DNA from 2 places in the Undibacterium sp. Ji83W genome. Region 1 is predicted to be linked to the other one. Evidence: riboswitches for the same ligand, from Rfam matches in the RefSeq annotation. Region 1 holds a riboswitch; the other holds the start of a gene.
What was found. Region 1 has a riboswitch for thiamine pyrophosphate ahead of ACO0LD_RS01165 (TonB-dependent siderophore receptor). Riboswitches for the same ligand answer to the same signal wherever they lie in the genome.
Positions count from the first base shown of each region.

Region 2: linked by a shared signal. The riboswitch ahead of thiC (phosphomethylpyrimidine synthase ThiC) and the one ahead of ACO0LD_RS01165 (TonB-dependent siderophore receptor) in region 1 are both predicted to bind thiamine pyrophosphate.

Region 1 covers NZ_JBMPOZ010000001.1:247,098-262,086, forward strand. The annotation lists gene ACO0LD_RS01145 (segregation and condensation protein A) at 1-61, shown strand, start outside; gene panC (pantoate--beta-alanine ligase) at 101-940, shown strand; gene ACO0LD_RS01155 (cobalamin-binding protein) at 940-1,854, shown strand; gene rarD (EamA family transporter RarD) at 1,948-2,844, shown strand; TPP riboswitch at 2,905-3,004, shown strand; gene ACO0LD_RS01165 (TonB-dependent siderophore receptor) at 3,062-5,218, shown strand; gene ACO0LD_RS01170 (CPBP family intramembrane glutamic endopeptidase) at 5,375-6,127, opposite strand; gene ACO0LD_RS01175 (TetR/AcrR family transcriptional regulator) at 6,291-6,842, opposite strand; gene ACO0LD_RS01180 (hypothetical protein) at 7,230-7,805, opposite strand; gene ACO0LD_RS01185 (Ppx/GppA family phosphatase) at 7,904-9,361, opposite strand; gene ACO0LD_RS01190 (class I SAM-dependent methyltransferase) at 9,515-10,396, opposite strand; tRNA gene ACO0LD_RS01195 (tRNA-Lys) at 10,571-10,646, opposite strand; tRNA gene ACO0LD_RS01200 (tRNA-Lys) at 10,712-10,787, opposite strand; gene ybgF (tol-pal system protein YbgF) at 10,958-11,719, opposite strand; gene pal (peptidoglycan-associated lipoprotein Pal) at 11,815-12,342, opposite strand; gene tolB (Tol-Pal system beta propeller repeat protein TolB) at 12,377-13,654, opposite strand; gene ACO0LD_RS01220 (energy transducer TonB) at 13,670-14,533, opposite strand; gene ACO0LD_RS01225 (VOC family protein) at 14,851-14,989, shown strand, end outside.
Region 2 covers NZ_JBMPOZ010000033.1:20,378-35,366, reverse strand. The annotation lists gene ACO0LD_RS29995 (porin) at 178-1,239, opposite strand; gene ACO0LD_RS29990 (porin) at 1,619-2,755, opposite strand; gene coq7 (2-polyprenyl-3-methyl-6-methoxy-1,4-benzoquinone monooxygenase) at 3,112-3,762, shown strand; gene ACO0LD_RS29980 (UvrD-helicase domain-containing protein) at 3,853-6,144, opposite strand; gene dapA (4-hydroxy-tetrahydrodipicolinate synthase) at 6,489-7,430, shown strand; gene ACO0LD_RS29970 (hypothetical protein) at 7,490-8,221, shown strand; gene thiE (thiamine phosphate synthase) at 8,234-8,878, opposite strand; gene thiD (bifunctional hydroxymethylpyrimidine kinase/phosphomethylpyrimidine kinase) at 8,875-9,693, opposite strand; gene ACO0LD_RS29955 (thiazole synthase) at 9,715-10,506, opposite strand; gene thiS (sulfur carrier protein ThiS) at 10,925-11,125, opposite strand; gene thiC (phosphomethylpyrimidine synthase ThiC) at 11,128-13,041, opposite strand; TPP riboswitch at 13,128-13,229, opposite strand; gene ACO0LD_RS29940 (tetratricopeptide repeat-containing diguanylate cyclase) at 13,299-14,989, opposite strand, start outside.

The DNA of each region.
Region 1 (14,989 bases):
AATCACCCAGGCCGAAGCCTTTGCACCCATCTACGTGCGTCTGGCCTATTCCCCAGCCTGATCGCAAGAATAAAACTATTCCTCACTAAAGAGCCGTAACATGAAAATCATTTCCTCCATTGAAGAATTGCGCGACCAGTTGAGCGGACAATTGCGTACTGCATTTGTGCCAACCATGGGCAATTTGCATGAAGGGCATCTATCCCTGATGCGGCTGGCAAAAAAACATGGTGACCCTGTAGTCGCCTCAATTTTCGTGAATCGCCTGCAATTTGGTCCGAATGAAGATTTCGACAAATACCCGCGCACTTTCCAGGCTGACGTAGAGAAGCTGGAAAAAGAAGGCGTGTATGTCTTGTTTGCGCCGACTGAAAAAGACTTGTACCCAGAACCGCAAGAATACCGCGTGCGCCCACCAGATGACCTGGGCAATATACTCGAAGGCGAATTCCGCCCCGGCTTCTTTACCGGCGTCACCACCGTCGTATTAAAACTGTTCTCTTGCGTACAGCCACGCGTTGCTGTCTTCGGCAAAAAAGATTACCAGCAGCTCATGATAGTGCGCAATATGAGCAAGCAATTTGCCCTGCCTACCGAAATCATCGCCGCAGAAACTTTCAGGGCAGAAGATGGTCTTGCCCTGTCTTCACGCAATATGTATCTGTCGCCAACAGAACGTGCTGAAGCACCGGCCTTGTATAAAGTCTTGAATGAAGTCGCGGAAGAAGTACGCGCCGGCCATCTGGATATGTTTGAACTTGAGCGTCAGGCCATGGCAAAACTGGCAGCGCGCAACTGGAAACCGGATTACATCTCCATACGCAAACGCGCGGACCTGCAACCGCCATCTGCTGGTGATATCGCCCAGCAATCACCGCTGGTTGTAGTAGCTGCCGCCAAGCTGGGCGGTACGCGCCTGATCGACAATCTGGAAATCTGATGCGCCGCTTGCAATTGCTAACAGGCAGCGTTGCACTTGCAAGCTGCCTCATCGTGGGCCTGGTCGGGAGCCTTGCATTACCTGCTGTTGCCCATGCATCCATCACAGTACTGGACGATGCACAACGCCAGGTCACGGTTGAGAAGCCCGCGCAACGCATCGTCAGCCTGGCACCGCATATTACCGAGATGCTGTTTGAGGCTGGTGCGGCAAATAACATCATCGCAGTGACCGATTACAGTGACTACCCCGAAGCTGCAAAAAAACTGCCGTCGATAGGTAATATTTTCGCTCTGGATCTGGAACGTTTGCTCGCTCTCAAACCTGACTTGGTTATTGTATGGGGTACTGGCAATGCAAAAATCCTGGCCAATAAATTGCGCAGCAACCACATCACTGTCTTTGAAAGTGAGCCCCATAATTTTGAAATGGTGGCAACTTCGATAGAAAGACTGGCGACACTGGCTGGCACAGAAAGTACTGGTAAAGCCAATGCACAAAAGTTCAGGCAGCGTCTCGACAATCTGCGCAAGACTTATCAATTGCCAGCGGGGGCAGCACCTGTCAGCGTATATTATCAAATGATACGCAGGCCATTGATGACCATCAATGACACGCATATGGTGTCCGACTCCATACGTCTGTGCGGCGGCAAAAATGTATTTGGCCAGCTCAAGGAACTGAGTTCCACGATCACCAATGAAGCAGTGCTGGCGGCGAACCCTGATGTCATCTTCAGCAGCGGTGAAAATATCGACAGCATGGCAGACTGGAAGCAATACCCCATCCTGACAGCCGTAAAGAAAAATAATTTCTATGCAGTCAAAGGTGACTGGCTGAACCGAGCCGGGCCGCGCATACTTGATGGTACAGAAGCACTCTGCAAGCATCTGGCCGCAGCAAAAGCAAAATAGGCTTGCGCAAGGCACGCGCAGCAAACAATTCATTTTGCAGCGATAATGTGAGTCTTGCTTGCTGCTGCAAGCTCAATTGATTGATTGCTTCTCATGCGCCAAGGTATTTTGTTTGCAGGCTCCGCTTATTTGCTCTGGGGCCTGTTCCCCATCTATTTCAAAGCCCTGCACGACGTACCAGCACTGGAAATCCTTCTGAATCGCATGCTGTGGTCGCTGCTATTCCTGGTCGGTGTCCTGACCTGGCGCAAACAATGGAGCTGGGTCAGGGTAGCAGCGAAACAACCTAAACTGATTGCTGGATTTGCATTGAGTGCAGTACTGTTATCCGCCAACTGGTTTGTATATATCTGGGCAGTCAATCACGGCCACATCGTTGATGCCAGCCTTGGTTATTTCATTACCCCTCTCGTCAACATCCTGATCGGCTCTGTCCTTTTGCGTGAAAAACTGCGCCCTGGTCAGTGGTTGTCAGTGGCCCTGGCTGCCGTGGGTGTCGCCTGGCTCACCATACAGACGGGCCATTTACCATGGATAGGCCTGGTGCTGGCGACCACCTTTGGTACTTACGGCTTGCTGCGCAAGACCTCTGCCCTGGGTGCACTTGAAGGCTTGTCGCTGGAAACCGCCCTGCTCTTCCCGTTTGCATTTGCATGGTTATGCTGGATGACTGTACAGGGGCAAAACACTTTCATCGCCAGCGGTGTCGATATCAAAATGCTGTTACTCATCAGCGGCCCGATTACCGCCATCCCCCTGCTCCTGTTTGCTGCTGGCGCGCGGCGCATACCGATGACGACACTGGGCTTATTGCAATACATCTCGCCCCTGGTGCAATTATTGATTGGTGTCTGGCTATACCATGAACCTTTTGACTCAAATAAACTGGCAGGTTTTATCGCTATCTGGGCAGCTTTGGTCGTGTATTCGGCTGAGGGTTTATGGCGTAATTTCAGAACTGTCAAAATCGAAGCAAAACAAGGCATTTAGGCATCAAATCGTCCCCAAAAGCCACGGAAAAGCCGTGCTAATGGTTTCGTGTTAAACTGCAGCCTACGCTAGGGGTCCTGGGAGCAATAGTTTCCGGGTGAGAGAGTCCCTTCTACCTGATCTGGATAATGCCAGCGAAGGGAAGCGCAAAGTCCCGGCTCCTCCTGCTTCTTTGTTTGCTCCCGCGCTGTCACCCACAACGCACCAAGAGCAAACCATGTCTAACAATACTGTCAATACTGTATTACGCCCACGCTTATTACGACCTACTGTCATTGCCTTTTCCATTGCCCAGGCTTGTCTGCTGCTATCGTCAGCTTATGCCCAGAGCACTCCAGGCAATGATAAATCGCTGCCAGAAGTGACGATCACTGGCAGCAAAGGTACGGAAACCAAGGTCGAACGCAGCAAGGTCACTGGTTTTATTGATGCAGCGCTATTGGATACGCCCAGCTCTGTCAATGCCTTCAGCACAGCGCAGATGCAAGACTTGCGCATACGCCAGACTACCGATGCGATGAAGTTTGATGCCAGCGTCAATGATGCTTATAACGCCATTGGTTATGCTGAGCAATTTTCGATACGCGGCTTTGCCCTGGATAATTCCAGCAGTTATCGCAAGGACGGTTTTGCCATACCAGGCGACGCCTCTATCCCACTGGAAAACAAGGAACGCATAGAAATACTCAAAGGTATTGCAGGCTTTCAGGCTGGTTTTGGCACACCAGGTGGCATCATCAATTATGTGACCAAGCGCCCGACCAGCTATGCCGTTCGCTCTGCTACATTTGAAATCAGTGAGCGCGGTACTGTGTATGGCGCTGCCGATATCAGTGACAATTCCAGCGACAAGCAGTTTGGCTTCCGCATCAATGCAGCGGGTGAACGCTTGCGTTCTTATGTCAAAGGTGCGGATGGTCAACGCCAGTTTGTTTCTGCTGCATTTGACTGGCACATCACGCCGCAAGCCCTTTTGCAAATCGATGCTGACTACCAGCATAAATCACAATTGTCGGTACCTGGCTTTCAATTATTCAATGGTACAGATTTGCCACGCGGCGTTCCTGCGGATCTGATGCTGAATGCCCAGCCCTGGGCAAAACCAGTAGACACTCGCAACAGCAATCTGGGCCTGCGTTTTGAATATCAGATCAATGCTGACTGGCGCGCCAGTGTCTCTGCCAACAAGCATGAATTCAAGCGCGATGACTACACCGCCTTTCCTTATGGCTGTGGTGCAGCCAATCTGTACCCGGGCTATTGCGCGAATGGTGACTATGATGTGTATGACTATCAAAGCGTCAATGAATCCAAATCACTGTGGGGCACACAAGCCCTGCTGAATGGCAAATTCAATCTGGGTGGTATGCAGCATGAGCTGGCTGTTGGTCTCAGCAATTCACAGCGTAAAGATTATTTTGGCGACTATGTGTATGACTATGCAGGCAGTAGCAATTTGTTCCGTCCTGTCAGCGTAATGCCATCGGCAAATAAAACCGGCCCGGTCTTCTTGCGCCGCACGGACAAAGAATGGTCTGCATTTGTACAAGACATTATCAGTCTGCAAGACAATCTGAAACTGCATCTGGGTCTGCGTCATTTGAACATCTCGCGCACGCAGTTTGATAATCCTGGCTATGACCAGAACAAGTTCCTGTCGACGGCAGCGCTGGTATTCAAACCGACGCAGCAAGTTTCTGTCTACGGCAGTTTTGCACAAGGCCTGGAGCATGGTGGCATCGCCCCTTTTGGAACCAGCAATGAAAATAAAATGCTGAACCCGGGCAAATCCACGCAAATTGAATTTGGCGTAAAGGCAGATGTGCAGCGCGACCTGAGCCTGTCTGCAGCTATCTTCCGCATCAAGAAGCCGCTGGAATATACCAATAGCAGCAATACCTATGTCAGCAATGGCGAAGCCTTGCACACTGGCCTGGAACTCTCAGCCCAAGGCAAGCTGACATCACAACTGAATCTGGGTGCCAGCCTGACTGCGCTGGATGCCAAACAGCAAAACACTGGCATCAGCAGTCTGGACGACAAGCGTGTCATGAATGTGCCACGCTTCAAATCGACGATCTATACAGATTATGCCGTAGCTGAAGTCAAGGGTTTGAATCTGAATGCAAGCTGGCAATATGCCAGCAGCAAGGCATTCAGCCCGGACAATAGCGTGACTGTGCCCGGCTACCATGTAGTGAATCTGGGTGCGCGTTATGCGACACGAATTGGCAGTACAGCCACTACCCTGCGCTTCAATATCGACAATGCCCTGGACAAGTTTTACTGGCGTGATGTGACACAATCCCTGGGTGGCTATTTATTCCCAGGTGCGCCGCGTACTTATAAACTGTCGGCACAATTTGATTTCTGATGGAATCCAGATAGATTCGCTTCATAAAAAAGACAGGTTTTTAAACCTGTCTTTTTTTATTTCTGTTGCCTGCACATCTTGAATGCCGCCTGAATTATGGGTACAGCAATACGGCTAATTTGCGGCGAGCTGCTCTTGCTATCTGTCACAGCGATTTTACCAATTTGCACTTATGAGTCCGAAGCCGGCGATAATATCCCACCCCGCGTGTTCGATAATGCCAGCACGTATATTGCCTCGCCATTTGGCGAGAATACCCAGGATTAGTCCATGCAGCACGATTGCCACTACCGAGCTAAGGCCTTCATAGGCATGTCCGATACCGAACAGAATAGCCTGGAGCAAGATGGCAACGCCGACATTTCCCGTCATTGCTGCAAGCTGGCGCTGGAGATAACCCCGAAACACGATCTCTTCACATATGCCTGCACTGAATGATAAACATATCCAGGCAGTGACTCCCAATAAGCCGGTCGGTGTGGAAGAAAGAATGGGGTTGCCGGATTGCGAAGCATGGTCAGGCAAGAGAGTGTGCACACCGTATGAAAACGCATAAATAAGCGCGAATGCAAGTACTGCATAGGCACAATCGCTGATAAATTTATTCGGCGCAAAGAGCTTTAATTCAAAAAATTCCAAAACCGAACGGCCATAGCCTTGCATGCCTTTATAAATGAAAAATGCCCAATACCAGAGTATGGCGATCATGATCAAATTGGTTTTGATCATTTGAGACGGATCTGGTACATGGGGAACGGCAGGCTTGTTTGAAACGTTCAGCACACCGGCCACCAGCAAAATCATGACAATGCCAAACAAAGTCAAAGTATGTCTGGGTGAAGCCAATAATTTCTTTGGATTTGTTATTATTTCTGTCCCGCTTATTGAGGCGCTGTTGAGCTTGTTCATACTGGGTATATCCTTGTATTTGATGCGTATCGTGTGAGATAAAACATTTGAAAATTTTGTCAATGCTATGCAAACCGGACGTAGAAATCTAGTTGACTTCTGCTATTTTCCCTCTCGACGACTCTCAGGTTTTTACTTCCAAAAAGCATAGGACTCATGATCCCTATGTTTTGAATTTTTTTGTGTGCTGACCTAACAGCGAAACGAAGAATTTCAATGCGGCGGTAGTGCGCTCCAGGTCGCCTGTACTCATATAATCCAGCACCAGACCATCGATCACAGCGCTGCATAAGCTTGCGATTGTGCGGCGGTCGGCTGACTCAGGTATGCCATGTTCAAGCACTTCCAGCCAGCTGGAACTCGTATCGGATAGAAATTGCGCGTAGACTGCGGGATTTTGCAGCGCCAGCACCTGCACCTCAAACAGCAAGCGCACATAGCGAATATTTTCGCTATCGGTAATCCAGTTCCAGAACGACTCCATACTCGCTTCGCCCTGGATGGCATGCATCATTCTGATCACCGATTGCTGGACACGAGCGCGCACTTCCTCCATCACGACAGTGATCAGTTTTTCCTTGGATTCAAAGTGGTAGATTAATAATCGCGCACTGGTCCCGATTTTTTCTGCCAGTGGCCGCAACGATAACTCGGCCAGTCCATGGTCCAGAAAGTAGTTAAGCGCGTTGTCGCGCAGTTCATTTCGTCTATTCATGAAACGAATGTTACATGAAACATTCGTTTCATGTGTGAAATTATTGGAAAATGACTTATTTTTGACACATTTTAAAAATGGGCTTTCTGCCAGGCACCCACACTCAATCGACCGAACTTAAGCGTGCTGTCTGTTGCGTGGCAGTCGAATAATTGACTTGAACGGCTTCTGCACATGATCCTGAGCCTGGAGTTCAGGATTCGTAGCGATACGAGCAAACCTGACTGGCGATGGCTTGCAATGCCCGGGTTAAGCGCTTCGAGAGTTCAGTGCCGATTAGATGCGCCGCCAAATAATGTCTTAGGATGGAGTGCGGCTGATACCTCGCTCAGGACTTTGTTAAACCGACGAGCGAGGATATTGATTGAGCGAATGAAGGCTATACAGCTAACCGACAGCTTTTCCTTCACTTTTCTTGAAAGAAAAATAGTTAAGGAAAGGTAAGGCACCAAAGAGGACAAAGATTAATTGAACTACAAACAATAGAATTTTAATTAATCCATCTGTTGTGGATTGAATTCCAATGGAAGTAACTAAAATCAACATGGACGATGCACTCATATAATCCAGCCATACAGCAGGAGGAGCGACCTTTTTATTCAATTCGTTTACAGGTGAAAGATCAATTAATTTCCTCCCAAACCTGGTACGCAAGAACAAATAAATTACTTGTAAAAAAGGTGCATAAGAAAGAAGCTGCTGCGAATTTTCAACTTCAGTAAATAGCGTTACGCTATAAATTGTGCAAAATAATAAATTAGCAGTAATAAAAATCGGCAACAGGCTGCGATATTGATTCCATTCAATCACTCGTATTTCAGATCGCCATTTTTTCCCGATAAGCGGATACAGAATATTTATTCCAGAACCGTTTTTACCTGATAGTAATAACAAAATAAATCCTTTTTGTTCTACGTTAGCCCTGACAATTAATAAAACATTCGCAAAGTGGGCGCAAGCCACAAGCCATGCTCTTCGAAGTTTGACACTGTATATCGTGATTGGGAATAAATTCCGGTACAAAAAAAGACAGGTTTTTAAACCTGTCTTTTTGGGGATGATTAAACATTTGCTCTGACCAGAAAATCCACGCCTATCTCACGCCAGGCTTCAATTTCTTTTTGCAACCAGTAGGCCACTGTTGGATGGACACTGACCCAGTCACGCTTCATTTCCAGTTCAACCCTGCCCTTCATTTTCAGGCGCACATCTTCAAAATCAATTTCAGCGCGTGAATGCATGAGCATCACCGCCAGGCGCAGTGCCAGCACTGCCTTGGCAAAATCCTGGTCAGCCAGGCCGTCGCCCACTTTGCGCAAATTCCCTTTCTGGCTGAGGATGAGCTTGCTCATCACTCTTTGCTCACGCGTGGTAAAGCCCGCCATGTCGGCGTTCTCTATCATGTAAGCGCCATGCTTGTGATAGCCGGTATGTGAAATCACCATGCCAACCTCATGCAGGATCGCACTCCATTGCAATAAGCGCACATAGGTGTCACCGGCAGGTTTTAATTGCAGATATAGCGACTTCACCATATCTGCCACGCGGTTAGCGCGTGACATATCGGTACGGAATAAATTGGCAAAAGATTCTACGGCAACTTCACGGCGGTCGCGCCTGGTGGCACGCAGGTATAAATCCCACATCACGCCCATGCGCAAACCGGCTTCTATTGGCAGCAAGACAGTGATATTGAATTCTGTCATCAGACCTATGAGTATGGCCAGTCCACCAACCACCATGGCGACACGTTCAGGTTTGATGCCGCTGAGTTCCAGCTGATCTAACTGTCCGCATTGCACGCAGTATTGTTTGAGGGCATTCAGACTCTTCAGGGTCAAAGTGCCATCACCCAGACCACCTTTGCTGATGGCGTCAGAAATCGCACGCATGGTGCCGGAGGAGCCATAGGCCTTGCGCCAGTGTTGCGGCTGGTAAGGTGGTGCAGCATCTTCAAACATAGAGCGTGCTGACAGGATGGCTGCTTCAAATGCAGCATCCGTCAAACGTCCATCCGGGAAAAAGCTCGCGCTATGTTTGACCGTACCTATGCTAAAGGATTCCACCCTGAGAATTTCGTGGCCATGACCAAGTATCACCTCAGTCGAACCACCACCGATATCAAGCACCAGGCGGCGCTCGCCAGGCACTGCCACCGCATTCGATACACCTATATAAATCAGGCGGCCTTCTTCTTCACCAGAAATCACTTCAATAGGGCAACCTATGGCAGCCTCGGCCAGCGGCAATAATTGCGCAGCATTTTTTGCGATGCGTATGGTATTGGTGGCGACTACACGCAGACTTTCTACCGGGTAGGCATTCAGGATTTCACGAAAGCGCGCCAGGCAAGTAATTGCTTTTTGCATGGCCTCTGGCGTCAGGTTGCCATTTTTATCCAGGCCTGCTGCCAGGCGTATAGGGTCGCGCGCACTTTTGATGACTTTGATGACGTCACCTTCATGCCGCGCAATGTGCATGCGAAAACTGTTGGAACCCAGATCAACGGCGGCCAGCATGCTTTTTATCCTTTACTGAGTATGGGTGCAGCAATCAAAAAAACGCGTAGAAAAACCAGATGAATTACAGAATGAGCATAAATGATATTAATCATTTTTTATGACCATACAGTGACCTTGATAAGACGCGGTGGCCTGTGCGCCACAAAATACTCAAGGCTGCACAAAAAATCTTCTCTGCATGGCTTCCAGCCCCGTCGTTTTTAATACTTCGGCCAGGCGCTCCGCCGGTCGCTTGGCTGGCAAGCCTTTATATTCCGCCACGATCAGCTCGTTTTTCATCGAATGCTCCCATCCTACCAGTTCTGTGACTCTGACCTGATATCCATGCGCTTCCAGTTGCAGGCAACGCAGCACATTGGTGATCTGGCTACCAAATTCACGCGTGTGTATCGGATGACGCCACATTTCTGACAAAGGATTATTCTTTACCGCATCGCCTTTGGACTTGCGCAACTCTGCTGCCACTTCAGCCTGGCAACAAGGTACCAGCACCATGAACTGGGCCTTTTTCTTGAGAGCAAACTGAATTGCATCATCAGTCGCTGTATCACAGGCGTGCAGGGCAGTAACGATGTCGATTTTTTCTGGCAAGGCAGATGAAGTAATCGAATCGGCAACAGACAAATTCAAAAAAAACATGCCCGGGAAATCCAGACGCTGCGCTAACTCGGTTGAGCGCTGCACCAGTTCATCCCGCGTTTCTATGCCATAAATCCTGGCCTTGCTTTGCGCTTGTTCCGACTTGAAGAACAAGTCATACAGGATGAAGCCCAGGTAAGACTTGCCCGCACCATGATCCACCAGGCTGATATCGGCATGGTCTTGCTGCAATTTCTGCAATAGCGGTTCTATGAATTGGTACAGATGATAAACCTGCTTGAGCTTGCGGCGGCTATCCTGGTTCATCTTGCCATCACGCGTCAGGATATGCAGTTCTTTGAGCAACTCCAGCGACTGGCCAGGGCGTATCTCGTGCTTTTCCTGCACCTCAGGCGCGGCCTGCTTGTTTGCGCTGCCAGATTTCTTTTTCATGGTAATAAGCTCACTCAAAGTGATATGGGCATGATAGTCCCGCAATGAATCATATGACAGAAGGCCAGAGTGCGCTTTTGTCTTATATTGTTATTGCATTTTATGGGGAGTATGACATCAGCCGTGATGCAAAAACAAAAAAGGACTCAGGTATGACACCTGAGTCCTTTGTTTTGGTAGGCCGTGCGGGATTCGAACCTGCGACCAACGGATTAAAAGTCCGCTGCTCTACCAGCTGAGCTAACGACCCAAAACTGCTACATACTGCTAAAAAATTTAAAGACTTAGTAGTGCGACCTAAGTCTTTGGTATTCGTGGTAGGCCGTGCGGGATTCGAACCTGCGACCAACGGATTAAAAGTCCGCTGCTCTACCAGCTGAGCTAACGACCCGAAGACCAAAATTATAGTGTGTTTCGGCCACCCTGTCAACGGCGCTGAAGGAATAAGGAACTACAGGCCAATCAGGCTGGCCTTGTTTTATCGCCTTGTCATAGGAAAGCAGGGTCCGCAAGAGCAGTATGGCGCCGTCGCCATTATGCAACGGCCACTATGAGCCTGGCTTACTTCAATGCAGCCAAACGGCTCTTGGCTGCCTGGGCAGCTTCAGTATCCGGGTATTTGGCCAGCACGCTTTCCAGTACTTTTTTGGCAGCAGGTTTTTCTTTGAGTTCGATATGGCAAGAGGCGATATTCAACAAGGCATCGGGTGCCTTGGGATGATCAGGATAATTCTTTACCACTTGCTGCATGTTTAAAATGGTATTGCGGAAGTCACGCTGGGCGAAGTAAGAGAAGCCCAGCCAGTATTGTGCAGATCCGGCAAACGCAGACTGCGGATAGTTCGTCAGGAAATTGGTGAACGCTGGTGTTGCTGCTTTATAGTCACCTGCCTTGAACAGGGCCATGGCAGCATCAAATGTGCGCTGTTCATTGACGTCTACAGTCGCTTCCTGGCCATCTACGGTCATGCGCTTGGGCTCCATCTTGCGCACGCGGTTATCAAGGTCCACATAAAAATCTTGCTGGCGTTTTTGGGTATTTGCAAGATCATTCGACAAGACTTCTATCTGACCGCGTAATTTTGAAATCTCTGCGCGTAGCGCTTCATTTTCATTTGCCAGTTCCAGCGCCGTGCCTTTGTCTGCCTTGGTCTCCAGTTTGGAATCGAGCTTGACATTGACCGCATCCACTTTTGCTCGCAAGTCGAGTATGGCTTTGCGCGCTTCATCGTCGTCAAAAATACCGGCAGATGCCATGGAGGGCAAAAATGCGCAAGACAGCGCGGCAGCAAGAATGGTAGTGCGTATGGAATTGAGTTTCATGGCAATCTGAAAAAATGGATACGCACTGCACCTTCAACTGAAAGATGCAGCGCCAAATGCAAAGAAAGCCTCAACCGAGGCTTTCAAACACGAGATTACTTGTACAGAATATCGGAACGACGATTTTCTGCCCAGGAAGCTTCATCGCTACCTGTTGCCTTTGGTTTTTCCTTGCCCAAAGAAACTGCTTCGATCTGCGCATCAGACACACCCAGCAGTGTCAGGGATTTGCGTACTGCTTCTGCACGCTTTTGACCCAGTGCCAGATTGTATTCACGGCCACCGCGTTCATCGGTATTACCCTGGATCAGGATATTGCGGTTTTTGTTTGTGCCCAGGAACTTGGCATGCGCGTCGATCACTGGTTTGAATTCTTCTTTTACAGCATAGCTGTCATAGTCAAAATACACGCTACGTTTGGCCAATGCACCTTGCGTCAACGGATCAACAGTTGCAGTGACTTGTTTCACTGAATTTGTGTCAGTGTTGGTCGCTGTTGTTGTCGTTGTTGATTTTTCTTCGACCTTTTTGTCTTCCAGAGGCACTTTGGAAGCGCAAGCTGTCATCAGAACAACGCTGGAAATCAAGATTGCCAGGGTTTTGGATTGGGATGTAGTACGCATTTTCTCTCCTGATTAATCAATTGGTAAATACTGCTTATTTCATGAAAGGACCCCAGGTGGGCTCCCGAATATCTCCGGCCTGGACCGTCAATTTCTGTTTCACCTTGCCATCAATAGACACTACTGCAAGCGCACCACGACGGCCAGATTCGGTTGCGTACATGATGTAACGTCCATTTGGTGAAAAACTCGGTGACTCGTCCTTGGTGGTATCAGACAGTCTTAATTCCTGGCCGCTGGCCAAGTCCAGTGCATATAACTGGAACTTGCCATCACGACGTGAAATATAAGCCAAAGTCTTGCCGTCAGGGGATATTCTTGGGGTGATATTATACGTGCCGTTAAAAGTTACACGTTTAGGCTCACCGCCGCCAACACTAATTTTATAAATTTGCGGACCGCCACTACGGTCGCTCAGGAAGTAAATCGACTGGCCATCAGCAGAAAATTGTGGCTCAGTATCAATCGAAGAGCTGGTGGTCAATTTTTGCAGGTTACCGCCATTCGCGCTCACCGTAAAAATCTGGGTCTGACCATCGCGTGACAACGCCACTGCCAGCTTGCTACCGTCTGGTGACCATGCTGGGGCTGAATTATTACCCTTGAAATTGGCAACTTCAGTTCTTTCACCGGTGATCAGGTTTTGCACCAGAATCACAGGCTTGCGCTTTTCAAAGGACACATAGGCGACCTTGGTGCCGTCTGGTGACCAGGAAGGGGAAATGATGGGCTCGGAAGAACGCAAGGCGATTTTAGTACCTTCGCCATCGGCATCCGCCACTTCCAGGCGATATTCAGCACCAGCCTTGGTTACATAGGCGATGCGGGTAGAAAAAATACCGCGCACGCCAGTCAGTTTTTCATAGATATCATCCGCAATCCTGTGCGCGGTCAGGCGTACGTTGGCTGGTGGCGCAGTCACAGAAAAACCGGACAAGGTGCTGGATTTAACAGTATCAAACAGTTTATAACGCACATCAAAACGGCCATCGGCCAGACTTTGCACGCTACCGACTACCAGTGCATCTGCACCCTTGGCTTTCCAGTCACCAAAATTGACGACGGCATTTTCGTTCAGGACGACATTCGCATCAATAATCTTGAAGTAACCGCTGCGGGTCAGATCATCCCTGATGATGCTGGTCACTTGCTGAGGGGTAAGAGCCTCGTCGGTAAAACCAGCAATAGCGATAGGTATCTGATTAGAACCTACGCCTGACACTTCTACCCTGATCTGGGCATAAGCCGGTGCAAGGCCAGATAAGTTAGCTACTGCAGCAATCACCGCAGTCACAGCAATTTTTTTCAACATGGACATCATTGGAGTTTATTCTTCCTTCATACGATAAACCAGCGTCAGGCTGGAAGGGACTTGACCAGTCTTGTCACGTGGAAAGGGAGCAGACTTTTCTATACCTGCAGCCACCGCATCATCAAAACCGGGAATCCCAGAGGATTTAACTTTGCGTATTCCACCACGGAGTGATCCATCTGGCAATAGGTTAATGCTGTATTCCACTGTAGGATTACCGGCCGTGCTGTCAATTCCACTGAAATTCGTGTTCGATCTGACCTTGGCAGCAATTTTTGCGATATAGCTTGGGTCGCCGCGGTTGTTCCCGGTGGATTTTTCACTGGTTCCAGAACCACCGCTACCTGTAGTTGCAGCCTGTTTGGTGACACGCGCCAGTTCATCTTTAAACAGTTTGTCGGTCTTTTCTTTTTCCTTGACCAGCAATTTCTTTTTTTCAGCCGCTTCCTGAGCCAGTTTTTCTTCCTTGCGTTTTTGCTCGGCGAGTTTTTCCTGCTGTTCTTCTTTGCGCTTTTTCTCAGCCAATTCACGCTGATGCTCTTCTTCTTTTTTCTTTTCGAGCAATTTACGCTTTTTTTCCTGTGCCAGGGCGATTTCAGGGTCTTCCTGACGCACTTCTTCCTTTACCGGTACAGGCTCTTTAGGTTTTTCTTCTATGATGGGTTCAGGAACAGGGACAGGTTTGGGGGCGGCTTCGCGGGTGGTCATATCCCAATACTCGGCCTCGATTACGGGGCTTTCCTTATTTTGCCAGCTCACGCCTATCCACAAAAAACTTAACAAAACAATATGCACGACAGCAGCCAGTGCGATGGCTCGCAGTTGCCCTGTCTGTTGCTGATGAAAATCCGGATGTGCTTGATTAGAAACCTGATTCATAGTCCTTAAGACTTTATTTGCCTGACTTGGTTCCGGAGATGTTGACCATGTCAGTGACAAAAAATGCGCATTAAAGTTGTAACGGCTGAAATTATAAACCGCAACTGGCTTTTTCCCCAGAGTTCGTCACAAAGTACGAAGTCTGACATCTATATTAACGCATAACAAAAAACCAATCCGTGTAAAATTTGTAAGCGATTTGCGTATATGCTGGAGAAGATGGTCTGAATGCAGCTTCACTCCATCCTTCCGTTTAGGTGCCAATGATGTCAAAAATTCATTCCGCACTTACTCATCTCATAGAGCGAAGGAAAATCATGTCACATTTACCAAACCCAGGTGCCGTCATCTACGCCAAGGACTTGAGCAAACTCAGCTGTTTTTACGAACAGGTCTTGCAGTTGACCGCGACTCATGCTGATGACGACTACACTATTCTTGAGTTGCCACATTTTC
Region 2 (14,989 bases), on a different contig from region 1:
TCAAACCTGCCTGGACATTGCATGCAATCCGACTAATTTGCAGTTATACGCAGTCAGGTGCGCAGACCTACATTACAAGTATGCTTGTATAAATACAAGCGCAAAAAAGCACCCACAAGGGGGTGCTTTTTCAATCTTGCCAGGTACTTTTTTATACTGACCTAAGTCAGCATAAAATTAGAACTTGTGACGAATACCAACGTTGATCAGACGTACATCAGCACCGTTAGGAACTGGGTGGAAAGTTGGAGAGGAATCCGCACTACCCAGGTTGATGTTTGCATCGTTGCTTGCACGGGAGATCGAAGTGTACAGGTTAGTACGCTTGGACAGGGAGTATGTGTAACCCAGAGCCAATTGTGTACCATTTGCAGCTTTGATCAGGCTGTTTTGGTTAGTAGAACGGATGTAGCTGGCAATGATGTTGCCAGAACCAACTGGTACTGTCGCACCCAGCAACCATACGCGACGATCCAGAGCAGCTGCGCCTGCGCCATCATCTTTGATGGAAGAGAAGCCAGCGTGCGCTGTAACTACGTCAAAGTTGTAAGTACCAGCCAGCAAGTAGCTCTTGGTTGCATTAGAACCAGTAGCGTTTTGTGCATTGCTGTATGCCAGTTCAGCAAACAGAGGACCAGCAGCGTATGCACCGGAGAAACCGATGTAACGACCAGCTGTTGTGTTACCAGCAACTTCGCCGAAACCATAAGCAACAGTACCTGTGAAACCGCCCAGGTTAGCTGTGTTGTAGATAGCGGAGTTGTTGACACGAACGCCACCGTGGTCGAAGTAAGCTGCAGCGCCCAGGCCGGATGTACCGCTACCTGCTGTACCACTAGTGATACCAGTGCCGAACGGATCGAAGCTGTCGATCGCGATAAATGCTGGTGTGTATTGACGGCCGAAGTTAACCGCACCGAAGTCACCAGACAAACCTACATAAGCTTGACGACCGAATGCACGGCCACCTTGAGCAGAGCTACCTGTATCAGCATTGATACCCATTTCCAATTGGAAATTTGCTTTCAGACCGCCACCCAGATCTTCAGAACCTTTGAAGCCCAGACGGGAACCGGATTGAATACCACTATCCAGACCCAGTGTTGAGCCAGCAGGATCGCCAGTGTTTTGATGTTGCAAAGCCATATCGACTACACCGTAGATAGTTACGGAAGATTGAGCTTGTGCTGTACCTGCAACAGCAGCCAAAACTGACAGAGCGATGAGTGATTTTTTCATTGATATTTCTCCAAAGGATTTCACATTGATATGAACTACATTAAGTACAGTTCGCGCAAAACAGAGCCAAAAAATTGATCGCACGAAACGCGCAAATACTTAAGAACCGACAAGACAGCTAAAAAGAAGTTAACGTATTTGACCAAAAATGGTGTCAGGCAGCCAAGCTAAATCGGCTTTTGGAGGGAATATGGGGGAATTATGTCTCGTATAAGCAACAAAAATTGCATTAAAAACAATATTTTTAATACAAATTAGGCAAGCTTAACTGTGGAAAACAAATGCTAAAAGATTACATTATTACCAATAAAAGTGAAACAAAAACAAAATTGCAAAGGTCGCCTACGCGACCTTTGCAAGTAAAACCAGCTACCTACAATCAGAATGCGTGCAATACGCCTACTGCTGTACGGGTTGCAGAACTATTGCCTGCGCCGATGATGCCCAAAGCCAGGGAAACATCTTGTGCATTAACAGAACCAGCTTTTGCGTATGTCAGGGAAGCATAAGCAGTTGTGCGTTTGCTGAATGCATATTTACCCAGCAAGATGTACTGATCAGCTTTACCATCGATATCGCCAGAGCGTTTGGTGTTGTAATAAGCTGTTGTCAAAGTCATTTGATCAGACAAGAAGAAGTCTGCACCCAGGCCGATCACAGCAATCTTGCGACCATTTGCACTTGGCAATGCATCAATCTTTACATTACCTTCAACTTTGTTTTGAGAGTAAGTACCACGCAACATCACAGATGGAGCAACTTTGAACTTTGCGCCACCGGCCCAACCAGCCAGATAGGATGCATTGGCATTGTCACGCAATTTTGCATAAGACAAGGCTGCGCCGTTGGTGCCATCTGTAAAGAAGCCAGACAGACCTGCATAGTTGCTGGCAGTGTTGTCGCCTGCTTTTTCACCGAAACCATACATCAGCGCGCCGCCGAAGCCAGACATCAGAGGAGAAACATATTTGACGGAATTGTTTTGACGCAGAGCTGTACCACCCTGGTTAGTACCGAAGCCACCAAAGAATGCACCAGAATTCAGGGCGCTGAACATCACGTTAGGATTGGAACCCGCATGTGCCAGGCTGATAGGATCAGCCAGACCAACAGAATCCACACCCAGGATATTGTTACGGCCCAGAGTGACTGTACCGAAATCACCGGACAAGCCTACCCATGCCAGACGATCAAACAGGGATGTATTATTACCTGCCTGGTTAAATACGTTACCGCCAAAACCGGCACCGGCAGTACCAGTATCATTGGCCAGTGTGCCTTCCAGATTGAAGTTTGCTTTCAAACCGCCGCCCAGATCTTCAGAACCTTTGATACCCCAACGGGAGGTCAATAACTGACCAGCATCCATGGAGAATTTGGAACCACCAGTTGCTGTCTGGTTGGTAGTGGCTACAACGGCTGCGTCGATAATACCGTAGATGACGACGGAAGATTGTGCTGAAGCGGTTGCTGCAAATGCGCTCAAAACTGCGAATGCCAGTATCGATTTTTTCATTGAAAGCGTCTCCAAAATTATTAAATTTATGCGGCCGTACCTTGAACCCGGTCGACCATTTCTACTGATTTAGTCTTGCCAAGACTTCGAAACCTGCTGATTAAGAAGCTAGATTCCATTGAAACAAATTAAAGGAATTAGGGCAAAGAGAATTTGCGAACGATCGTTTTTAAGCAAATTTTATGTGGTGTTATCGCAACAAGCATCTTCTTTCTCATTATTAAAATTCTAAGTTTTCTGTAGGTTTCCAGACTTGGTCTGATGGCGCAAATCCATATTCCTTTCTACAATAGGGCATTAATAGCTGCTTTCTATTGGCTCAATATTCGCCCAACCATGGCATTTCCAAAAACAACATGAACTTCTTAACAACATCCCCCAAGGGTAGCCTCGATCAATTGATAGGCAAATTTGACCGCGCCTTGCGTGTGGTCAGTGGTCAGGCTATCTCCAGGCGCAGCTATCCTGGTCATGATCTGCCAGATGGCAATTTATCTGAGCAAGAAAAAAACCATAGCGCAGGTTTGATGCGCGTTAACCATGTGGGTGAAATTTGTGCTCAGGCCTTGTATGACTCTCAGGGTGCGAATGCGCATACAGAAGAAATACGTCAGCAATTCCAGCATTCCGGCATAGAAGAAGAAGATCATTTAGCCTGGACTGCAAAAAGGCTGCATGAACTCAATTCACATACCAGCTTCTTGAATCCGCTCTGGTATGCCGGGGCCTATGCCTGCGGCACGATCGCGGCCAGGTTTGGTGATGCTGTCAGCCTGGGATTTGTAGTTGAAACAGAAAAACAGGTGGAAGCACATCTGGCCAGCCATATGAAAAACTTGCCCACAGAAGATAAACGATCGCGCGCAGTGGTAGAACAAATGCGTCTGGATGAAATTGCACATGGCGATGCGGCTCAAGCTTTGGGCGCTAGCTCCTTGCCTGCTCCCGTTCAGGCGGGCATGAAGTTGATGGCCAAGGTCATGACGACAACAGCTTATTATGTTTGAGGCTGAAACTTAACTGGCGAACTTAACTGGCGAACAGATTTCGAAAAGGTATTGCGCAGGGCAGCCCCTGCGCTTATTGCTGCCTGAAGTTTAAATCTTTTCCAATTTAGCAATGCTCAGGTCTAACTCCTTCATACCAAATTTGCCGAAATTGATCTGGGCGCGCAGGCTGCCGCTGCCACCGCCGCCATTCAGATTCACAATCACGCCTTCGCCAAATTTTGCGTGCTCCACATTCTGGCCTATGCGCCAAGTCATATTGTCATTACTTTTCTTGAAAGTCTGGGCGATACGGTTGGCGGCATCATCCGGTGCCTCATCCCAGGCAGATTTTTTATTACCGAACCAGGTTGGCTGTACACGCGGGGTCAGCCACTTCAAAGATTCTTCCGGTAATTCATCAAGAAAACGGGAGCGCATGTTGTAACGAGTCTGGCCATGCAGCATGCGGGTTTGTGAGAAACTCAGGTACAGGCGCTTGCGTGCACGCGTAATCGCCACATACATGAGACGGCGTTCTTCCTCCACACCACTTTCTTCCTGCGCACTATTCTCATGCGGGAACAGCCCTTCTTCCAGACCGGTAATGAAAACTGCATCAAATTCCAGGCCCTTGGCGGAATGCACGGTCATCAGTTGCATGGCATCTTGCCCAGCCTGGGCCTGGTTGTCGCCCGCTTCCAGTGAAGCATGCGACAAGAAAGCAGACAGTGGTGACATCACCGTTGGCAGTGCTGCGTCGGCATCAATGATCTGATCGCCATTTCCGCTATCCAGCAAGACTGCTGCGCTACTGGCAGGGCCGGCAAATGCTGGCGCTTCTTTATTGAAGCCTTCTTCTGACACGAACAGGGTGGCGGCGCTGACTAACTGCTCCAGGTTTTCTATACGGTCTGCACCTTCTTTTTCAGTCTGGTAATGCGTCAGCAGGCTGCTGACTTCCAGCACGATCTTGACCATCTCGGGCAAAGGCAGGTTCTGGGTTTCAAAACGCACACCTTCTATCAGCTTGACGAAAGATCCCAGTGAAGAACCTGCCTTGCCTGCCACATACGGCACAGCGGCATACATGGAAATATTTTGCTGTTTGGCGACATCCTGCAATTGCTCCAGCGAGCGCGCGCCTATGCCGCGGGTAGGGAAGTTCACTACCCGCAAAAAGGCTGAATCGTTATGCGGGTTGTCCATCAATTGCAGATAGGCGATGGCATGCTTGATCTCGGCACGTTCAAAGAAGCGCTGGCCACCATATACGCGGTAAGGGATATTCGCTGTAAACAGCGCATGTTCTATGACACGTGACTGCGCATTCGAACGATACAGGATGGCAATCTCGCTACGCAAAGAACCTTCACGTATCAAATTCTTGGCTTCTTCTATGATCCAGTTGGCCTCTTGTATATCACTGCTCGATTCCATGATGCGCACCGGTTCACCATGACCGGCATCGGTACGCAGATTCTTGCCCAGGCGCTTGCTATTGTGCTCAATGAGTACATTCGCACTGTCGAGGATGTGGCCGTGGGAGCGATAATTCTGTTCCAGCTTGATCAGGTTTTGCACCTGGAATTCACGCTCAAAGGCCGACATATTGCCGACATTGGCACCTCGGAAAGCATAGATACTCTGGTCATCATCACCAACGGCAAACACAGCGCCGCCTTTTTTGCTGCCCTCACCTGCCATCAGCTTCAGCCACTTGTATTGCAAGTCATTGGTATCCTGAAACTCATCGACGAGGATGTGACGGAACCTGTCCTGATAATGTTCACGCAGTGGCTGGTTACGGCTCAGCAATTCATAGGTGCGCAACAACAACTCGGCAAAATCAACCACACCGTCACGCTGGCACTGGGCGTCATACAAATCATAAAGGCCAACCAGTTTGCGGTTGAAGTCGTCATAAGCATCGACTTGCGCCGCACGCAAACCCTGGTCTTTTGCACCATTGATGAAATACATCAAGGTCTTGGGCGGGAATTTTTCATCGTCGATATTGTTGGCTTTCAACAAACGCTTGATGAAGGATAACTGGTCGCCAGAGTCAAGTATCTGGAAAGTCGATGGCAAACCGGCGTCGCGGTGATGGGCGCGCAAAAGCCGGTTACACAGTCCATGAAAAGTGCCTATCCACATGCCGCGTGTATTAATCGGCAACATGGCTGACAAGCGCGTCAGCATTTCCTTGGCGGCCTTGTTGGTAAAGGTCACTGCCAAAATACCACCGGGCGAGACCTGGCCAGTCTGTATCAGCCAGGCGATGCGGGTAGTCAGCACACGTGTCTTGCCGGAACCTGCGCCAGCCAAAATCAGGGCAGACTGCGCCGGCAGAGTCACGGCAGCAAGTTGTTCGGGATTTAAGTTGTGGAGTAAATTTTGCATAGACGGATTATACGGGACTATGCCATGTCCGCTTTAAGCCACTTCCAGACAAAAAAATTTCTTGCAGGATGAAACCTTGACAAGCTACATCCCATCCGCAGATAATCATTTCAATCAACACAGAAATTTCATTTTCATTATGCAAACTCAAGTCAAAGATCAATTACACACACAGGGCAGCACTGCTTTGTGTATGGTCTTTGCTAAAGCCAAGAAACAGACGCTCATCTGACCGGGGCGTGCTGTCCCGTCAGGTGAGCTGACAGGATGGCAAAAACGGTTCTTCCCTTTGCGCTCCATGTCAACTCCCTGCGGGTCTTTTACCGGTCCACAGGAGAACAGGCATGTCCAGCAGCATCAGCAATTCCAGCAATACATCTATTGAATCAGACCATCAGACCAGACGCACTGATTTTTCCGGCATCTGGGTCGCCCTGGTCACACCGTTTTGTGCCAGCGCAAAGGCGGAAGTGGATTTCCTTGCGCTACAGGCATTGGCCAGCAAGTTGATCGCCGATGGTGTCGCTGGCCTGGTGGTGTGTGGCTCAACTGGCGAAGCAGCAGCACTTAGTGAAGATGAACAATTGCAGGTACTGGATGCGGTGCTGGCTGTGGCTCCTGCCCATCAAGTCATCATGGGCTTAAGTGGCAATCACATGGGGCAAGTCTTGCATAGACTGGCAGCTATAGGGCAAAGGCAAACTGCTGGCGTGCTGGTGACGCCACCGTATTACATACGGCCATCGCAGGCAGGCATCTTGCATTACTTCCATGAAATTGCTGATGCCTCTGCTGTGCCGGTGCTGCTGTATAACATTCCTTACCGCACGGGAGTGAATATGGAATTACCCACATTGCAGCAACTGGCCATGCATCCCAACATCGTCGCCATCAAGGATTGTGGTGGCAATCTGCAAGCCACCATGCAACTCATCATGGATGGGGATATTCAAGTACTCGCGGGGGAAGACCACCAGTTGTTCACAACACTCTGTCTCGGTGGTGCAGGCTGCATACTGGCATCAGCACATATACGCCCCGATCTGTTCTTGCGTTTGCAGGCGCATATCAATGCAGGTCAACTTGAACAAGCCAGAGTAATTTTCTATCACTTGCTGCCTGTCATGCAGACACTGTTTGAAGAACCCAACCCCGCCCCTTTAAAAGCAGCCCTGGCAGCATCGGGCGCAATGCAAGCCTGCCTGCGCGCGCCCATGCAGTCAGCAAGTGCAGAAACTGCCAGCAAATTATTGCGTGCGATGGCACAACTTGATCACATTCAATAGGGTATTGCCCGGTCAGTCCAAGCAAAGGATAATGCGGCTTCAATTATTTTTCTTCCTGAATGATGACGCTACGCCTGAATCCTTTGCTGACCTTACTGGCTGCTGCCATGATTTCGTACAGCCTGCCTGCTGCGGCCATGACCATGCTGCGCTCAAATGACACTTTGATTTTATATGGCAAGGTGGAAGCGGATGACACACAGCGATTCCGCCGCAATCTGTCAGGCGGTGAAGTGCGCAATGTCGTGTTGACTGAAAGCCCTGGCGGTGACCTGGGTGCCGCATATGGCATCGCCCAGCTTATCAAAGGCAGAAAAATCAATACTGCAGTCCAGGGAAATTGCTTTTCCTCTTGCGCCATCATGTTCATGGCAGGCACGGAAAGGCGCATGCTCGACAGCAAGAACCTGGCACGCACACGCCTGGGTTTTCATGGACCGCACAATAAGGAAACCCGCGAAGTCAGCACCGAAGCCATACCCAAATTGCGTGAATGGTTGTTAAAAGCCACCGATGGCAAATTCCCGGAAGAATTGCTGGATCAGGCCATGTATATCAAAAAAGCCAGTGACATGATGCTGTTCTATTATCCGGGCGCGGACAAGAAGAAAGGCAATATACGCTTTTGCACGGAAGGCACACTGGCTAACCCACGCAAATGCGAGACCATAGAAGGCCACGATATCATCAGCGTCGGCATCCTGACCACGGCAGAATTATTGAAAGTTGAAGACCTGGAACCGCAAGCAGCTGCGCCTGCCAGCAAAGAAGCTGAAGGCGAAACAAAATAAATCCTCCCGCTGTCAAACCTGGTTCGCAGCGAAAAGTTCTATAAATGCGTGCGCGGCCAGTCGTGGCTGGTCTGTCATATACACACTACTGATCACTGCCACCATGTCAGCCCCCTGAGCCAGCAGGGGCTGGCAGTTTTCCAGTGTCATGCCACCGATAACAACATTCGGCAGATCAAATTCCTTTACAGCATCACCGACTATGCTGGCGGGTGTGGTCACTGCATATTTCTTGATGCGGGAAGGATAGAAACCACCAAAGGCAATATAGCTGGCACCGCCTTTGACTGCTGTGCGTGCCAATTCCAGGTCGCCGTAGCAGGAAGCACCCAGTATCTTGTCAGGCCCCAGTTTTGTTCTGGCATCTGCTACCGAGATATCCGTGCCACCTACATGTAAGCCATCGGCATCAATTTCCAGACACAGCTCCAGATGGTCATTGATGATGAAGGGTTTATTAAAACTGCGGCACAGATCCAGCAAAGCCTGTGCCTGGTTCTTGCGCAGCTCTGCACTGGCAGTCTTGTGGCGATATTGCACGATATTCGCGCCGCCTTGCAAAGCCTGTTCAGTGACGGTTACCAATTGATCAGTATCATCCCAGTCAGGTGTGACGATGTACAAGCCGCTCAATTGATGATGACTCAATTTTTTCATACTCTTTTCCTTGTCTTCAATACTGGCTGGCGTGCCGGGATAAGCTGACCAGCTGCTATTGCATATGCATGCATCAAGCTTTGCTGCGTGTAGCTTTGCGCTTGTTGTAATGCGTCTGGCAAAGCTGCACCAATTGCCAACTGCCCCGCAATTGCTGATGCCAGCGTGCAGCCACTTCCATGGAATTCTCCAGGCAATCGTGGCCACAGCCATTCCTGTGCTGTCTGCCATTGCCGATGCTGGAACCAGATGTTTTTTACCTGCGCTTCTGTTGCATGACCGCCTTTCAGCAGGACATCTGCATCATAAGCTCGCATCAGGTTTTCCACCTGTGCCTGTATGTCAATGGCCAGAGGTGACAGGCGTTTCAATTCAGGTAAATTGGGCGTGATCAGTGTTGCGACTTTCAATAAAGGCCCAATAGACTCGACTGCATCGTCCAGCGACAAACTGTCACCATGACCGCTGCCCAATACCGGGTCAACAATGACTTGCAGATCAGCTTGCTGTTGTTTCATCTTCTGGATAAAGCTGGCAATCGCTGTCGCATTTTTTTTGTGCGCAACGATACCCAGTTTGATGACCTTGACCGGTATCTTGGCGACCAGTGTCATCGCTTGCTGCAAGATGATTTGCACATCGACTGCATGCACGGCATAGGCATGGTCATTGTCTTGCACCGTCAGTGCAGTAATCACGGGCAAGGCATGCGCACCCTGCGCGGCGATGGCTTCTATGTCGGCCTGTATGCCAGCACCACCGCTTGGGTCATGCCCTGCGAATACCAGCACACAGGGACGCGTTATTGTTTTCATCAGATAGTCATCAAACGAATATCAGACAATGCGGCCAGCCATGGGAGAAGACGGTGACGCCGCAAACTTGCGCGGCATACGGCCTGCCAGGAATGCTTCACGTCCGGCTTCCACCGCCAGGCCCATGGCACGCGCCATGCGCACCGGGTCTTTGGCACCGGCGATTGCGGTATTCATCAACACACCATCACAACCCAGTTCCATGGCGATGGCGGCGTCCGACGCAGTACCTACACCTGCATCCACCAAAACCGGTACTTTGGACTGCTCAATAATCAGTGACAGATTCCATGGATTCAAGATACCCATGCCAGAGCCTATCAGTGATGCCAGTGGCATGATGGCGACGCAGCCTATTTCTTCCAGCATGCGCGCCTGTATAGGATCATCGCTGCAATACACCATGACATCGAAACCATCCTGTACCAAAGTTTTGGCTGCCTTCAGGGTTTCAGGCATATTCGGGAACAGGGTTTTCTCATCGCCCAATACTTCCAGCTTGCACAGTTTGTGTCCACCCAATAATTCACGTCCTAGTCGTAGAGTGTAGATTGCATCTTCGGCGTTATAGCAACCCGCTGAGTTAGGCAGTATGGTGTATTTGCTAGGTGGGACTACATCCAGCAAGCTTGGTGCATTCGGGTCCTGACCTATGTTCACACGGCGTATTGCTACCGTGATGATGTCGGCACCACTGGCTTCTGTCGCCAGACGGGTTTGTTCGAGGTCTTTGTATTTACCGCTGCCGACCAGCAGGCGGGAGCGGTAGGTTTTGCCGGCTATGGTTAAGCCTGGGTTGTTTTCTGTGTTCATTGTTTTCTCCGAAATTGGGGAAATTGTTTTTACTTGCCTGCCGATAAGGGAATACTCGTACAAGTTGCCGTGCAACTCCTTCCCCTTCAAGGGGAAGGCGGGGATGGGGATGGGTTTCTTTAGCAAACTACATGCTTGTTTTATCAACTGAAACCCATCCCCACCCTAACCCTCCCCTTGAAGGGGAGGGAATTCTCTCAGTCTTCTTTAGGTTCTTCTTGATTCACATATCGCCAGATATGTTCCATCACAGCATCGTAGGTTGGGCTACGCTTTATCAGCCCAACACTCACCCGACGATCAACAAACATATTTATTGCAAAGCTCAATTACGAGATGATTTTTTGGCATTTTATTTAAGTTCGTAGCGACAATTTAGGCCCAGCGTTGGGCTGATGAAGCGTAGCCCAACCTACACTCATCCACCGCCAATAGCGCGCACCACATCAACCTTGTCATCGACTCGCAACTGGTAGTCTCCCCATTGCGACTTCGGAATAATCTGCCGATTCACCGCCACCGCAATCGCCTGTTGCGACAGATTTAGTTCTGCGATCAGATCAGCCAGCAGCGCACTCGCCAGTTGCCGCTTTTCTCCATTAAGCTGTATATCGACCATGGCTATTGCTTTTTATAAATTTCCGCGCCGGATTTGATGAACTCTACCGCTTTGACTTCCATGCCTTTCTTCAAAGCCTGTATCTCGCTGATACCTTGCGCATTGGCATAGTCTCGTACTTCCTGTGTAATCTTCATCGAGCAGAAATGCGGGCCGCACATGGAGCAGAAGTGGGCGACCTTGGCAGAATCCTTGGGCAATGTCTCGTCATGGAATTCACGCGCCTTGTCGGGATCGAGGCCGATGTTGAACTGGTCTTCCCAGCGGAATTCAAAACGTGCTTTGGACAAGGCATTGTCGCGTATCTGTGCACCGGGATGACCTTTTGCCAGGTCGGCTGCATGGGCGGCGATTTTGTAAGTGATGATGCCATCTTTGACATCGACCTTGTTTGGCAAGCCCAGGTGTTCTTTCGGTGTCACATAACACAGCATGGCTGTACCATACCAACCGATTTGTGCAGCACCTATGCCGGAGGTGATGTGGTCATAGCCAGGGGCGATATCAGTCGTCAATGGGCCCAGGGTATAGAACGGCGCTTCATGGCATTGTTCCAGTTGCAGGTCCATGTTTTCTTTGATGAGGTGCATGGGCACGTGGCCGGGGCCTTCTATCATGACCTGTACATCATGCTTCCAGGCGATCTGTGTCAGTTCACCCAGGGTTTTCAATTCACCCAACTGCGCTTCATCATTAGCATCATAGATGGAACCCGGACGCAGGCCGTCACCCAGACTGAAGGACACGTCATAGGCTTTCATGATTTCGCAAATATCTTCGAAATGCTCGTACAGGAAACTTTCTTTATGATGCGCCAGACACCATTTCGCCATGATGGAACCACCGCGTGACACGATGCCGGTCAGGCGTTTGGCTGTCATTGGCACATATTGCAGGCGCACGCCCGCGTGGATAGTGAAGTAATCAACACCCTGCTCAGCTTGCTCGATCAGCGTATCGCGGAAGATCTCCCAGGTCAGATCTTCTGCCTTGCCATTCACTTTTTCCAGAGCCTGATAGATAGGCACGGTACCGATAGGCACGGGAGAATTGCGGATGATCCATTCACGGGTTTCGTGGATGTGCTTACCAGTCGACAAATCCATGACATTGTCGCCACCCCAGCGTATTGCCCAGGTCATTTTTTCAACTTCTTCTCCGATGGAAGAAGTGACTGCAGAATTGCCGATATTGGCATTGATCTTGACCAGGAAATTACGGCCTATGATCATAGGTTCGATTTCCGGGTGATTAATGTTGGCAGGGATAATCGCACGACCACGGGCGATTTCTGAACGCACGAATTCTGGCGTGATTTCTGCAGGGATTGCAGCACCAAAAGACTGGCCAGGATGCTGGCGGCCCATGACTTCTGCGAGCTTGCTGCCCATGGGGCCGGAAGCTTTCAGGTTTTCCAGATATTCGCGACGACGCAGGTTTTCGCGGATGGAAACAAATTCCATTTCCGGTGTGATGATGCCCTGGCGAGCATAGTGCATCTGCGAGACATTCTTGCCTGCCAGCGCACGGCGAGGCAAGCGTTTCAGATTGAAACGCAGTTCAGCCAGCTTGGGGTCATGCAGACGGGCGATGCCGTATTCAGAGCTCGGGCCAGCCAGTTCTTCAGTGTCATTACGCTCGGCTATCCACGCACCACGTACAGATGCCAGGCCAGAACGGATATCGATTTTTACTTCAGGGTCAGTATAAGGGCCAGAGGTATCGTAGACATAGATAGGCGGGTTTTTTTCCGAGCCAAACATGGCTGGCGTATCAGACTGGCTGATTTCGCGCATGGGTACGCGAATATCGGGGCGGCTGCCCTGTATATAAGTTTTGCGGGAATTCGGCAGTGGCTGTATGGCTGCCTCGTCTACCGTGGCGGTAGCGGACAAGAATTGCGGGTTGGCGTTCATTTTGGCTCCTTTGCTTTGTTGGCATGGAGCCAGCAAAGGAGTTTCCAAAACAGGTGCGCGCACAGATCAATACATAATACAGGCGGCACAAACTTCGGCAGCTTCCCTTCGCTGGCATTATCCAGATCAGGTTCGAGGGTATTTCTCACCCGCCAACAAGATTGATGGCAGGACCCCTAGCATTTTTCTTCGGGTTCTGAAATAACTCCAGAACCGCGACGACGGCAGATTATACGACTTTTTTAAACCCAAGTGCTTTATTTAATGTCGCTGGCCAATTCCGCATCTTGCATTGTTGATGACGCGGCAAGATTGCTTTCCGGCAGTTTCACTGGCCCATGCACTTCTACCAACTCGACCATACCAGCCTTGATGGCCGCAGACAAATCATGATCAAGTACAGGTAAGGCTTCTTCATAGGCGATCAGTAATTTGCTGACGCCATAGGCCCGGTTGCGACCATTGACCTTACCCAGATAAAGTGCCATGTCGGCAATTTGCAAGGCTTTCTCCCAATTACAGACGGTTTCTGGCAAACCGGAAAATGGCAGGCTGATGAAACCTGCGGTCAGGGTAACGGGCACATTTTCCCCATCAACCTTGACACTCTCTTCACCTATGCTGCGCAAGATACGTTCTACCAAACTCTTGAGTTGTGCAGGATTGGAGCGCGGGGAATAAATCAAAAACTCTTCTCCACCCCAGCGCAATACCATGTCGCTATCGCGCACCGAGCTGCGCAAACGGCGCGCCACTTCTATCAGGACAGCATCACCGGTTGCATGGCCAAAGCTGTCATTGATATTTTTAAAGTGATCGATATCCATGAGGATTAAACAGTCTGGATTATCCAGTGCATCTTCGCGTCTTTCACCTTCTGGCAATATGGCCCTGCCCTTCATCATATCGACGAAAGAGCGGCGATTGTATAAGCCTGTGAGTGGATCACGCACTGCATGAAATTCCAGTTGCTCATTCACTTCGCGCAATTTTTCATTGGTCTTGCGTACCCGTCTGTACAAGAAAAAGACGACCACACCCACCATCACCATGATGATGGCAGCCAGCGTCAACACCACTTGCTGTAACTGGCGGTTTTTGATGTCGGCATCCTTGAGCTGGTTTTCACGCGCCAGCAATTCAATCTGTTTCTGTCTTTGCTGGGCATTGAATTGTTCCTGCAAGGTCGCTACGGCGCGCGCGCGGTCAGAGCGGAATAATTCGTCACTGAGCTTTTGCTGTTCGCGCACGATTGCCAGCGCTTCTTTATACATATCAGCGGCTTCATACATATTACCGATTTCACTGAGCAGGTTTTCGACATCCGACTTGGAACCTGTCTCCATGAAAAACTTCTTGGCTTCGTTGATGTAGCCTATACCCTGGGAAAATTTCTTTTGTCCAGCCAGGGCAAATCCTATATTCGCTTTGGCGATAGCTATTGCAAAAGGGTCATTAATGGCCTGGGCTTTTTCCAATGAAAAGCGAGCCGCACGCTCAGCCTCGGCGAACTTGCGCACATGTAGATAATAGTCAGCAATATTACCCAGCGCTGTTGCTGCCACGGCAGGCATGCCAGCTTCCGTGGATATCTGCAATACTGTCTTGTAAGCTTCCAAGGCTTCATCATGACGCCCCAAGTCTATCAAGGCCAGGCCACGTGCCATTTGCAATGATGAAATTATCTTGGGCGACTCTATTTTAGGTTGCATCGCCAATGCATCATTAGCGGTTTCCAAGGCTTTTTCAGCATTGTGCATATTCAGGTATAGCCTGGCGATGGATTCCATGCGGTACATCTTGGCCTGGGCACTTCGTCTTGGTATCTGATCTGCCAGCTTCAAGGCTTCGAGAAAGTACGGCAGGGATTTATCAAAATTACCTATCGCCAGTTGCACCATGCCGAAAGCAATATTCAGGCGCATGAGCACTTCCGCATTTTTTGAAT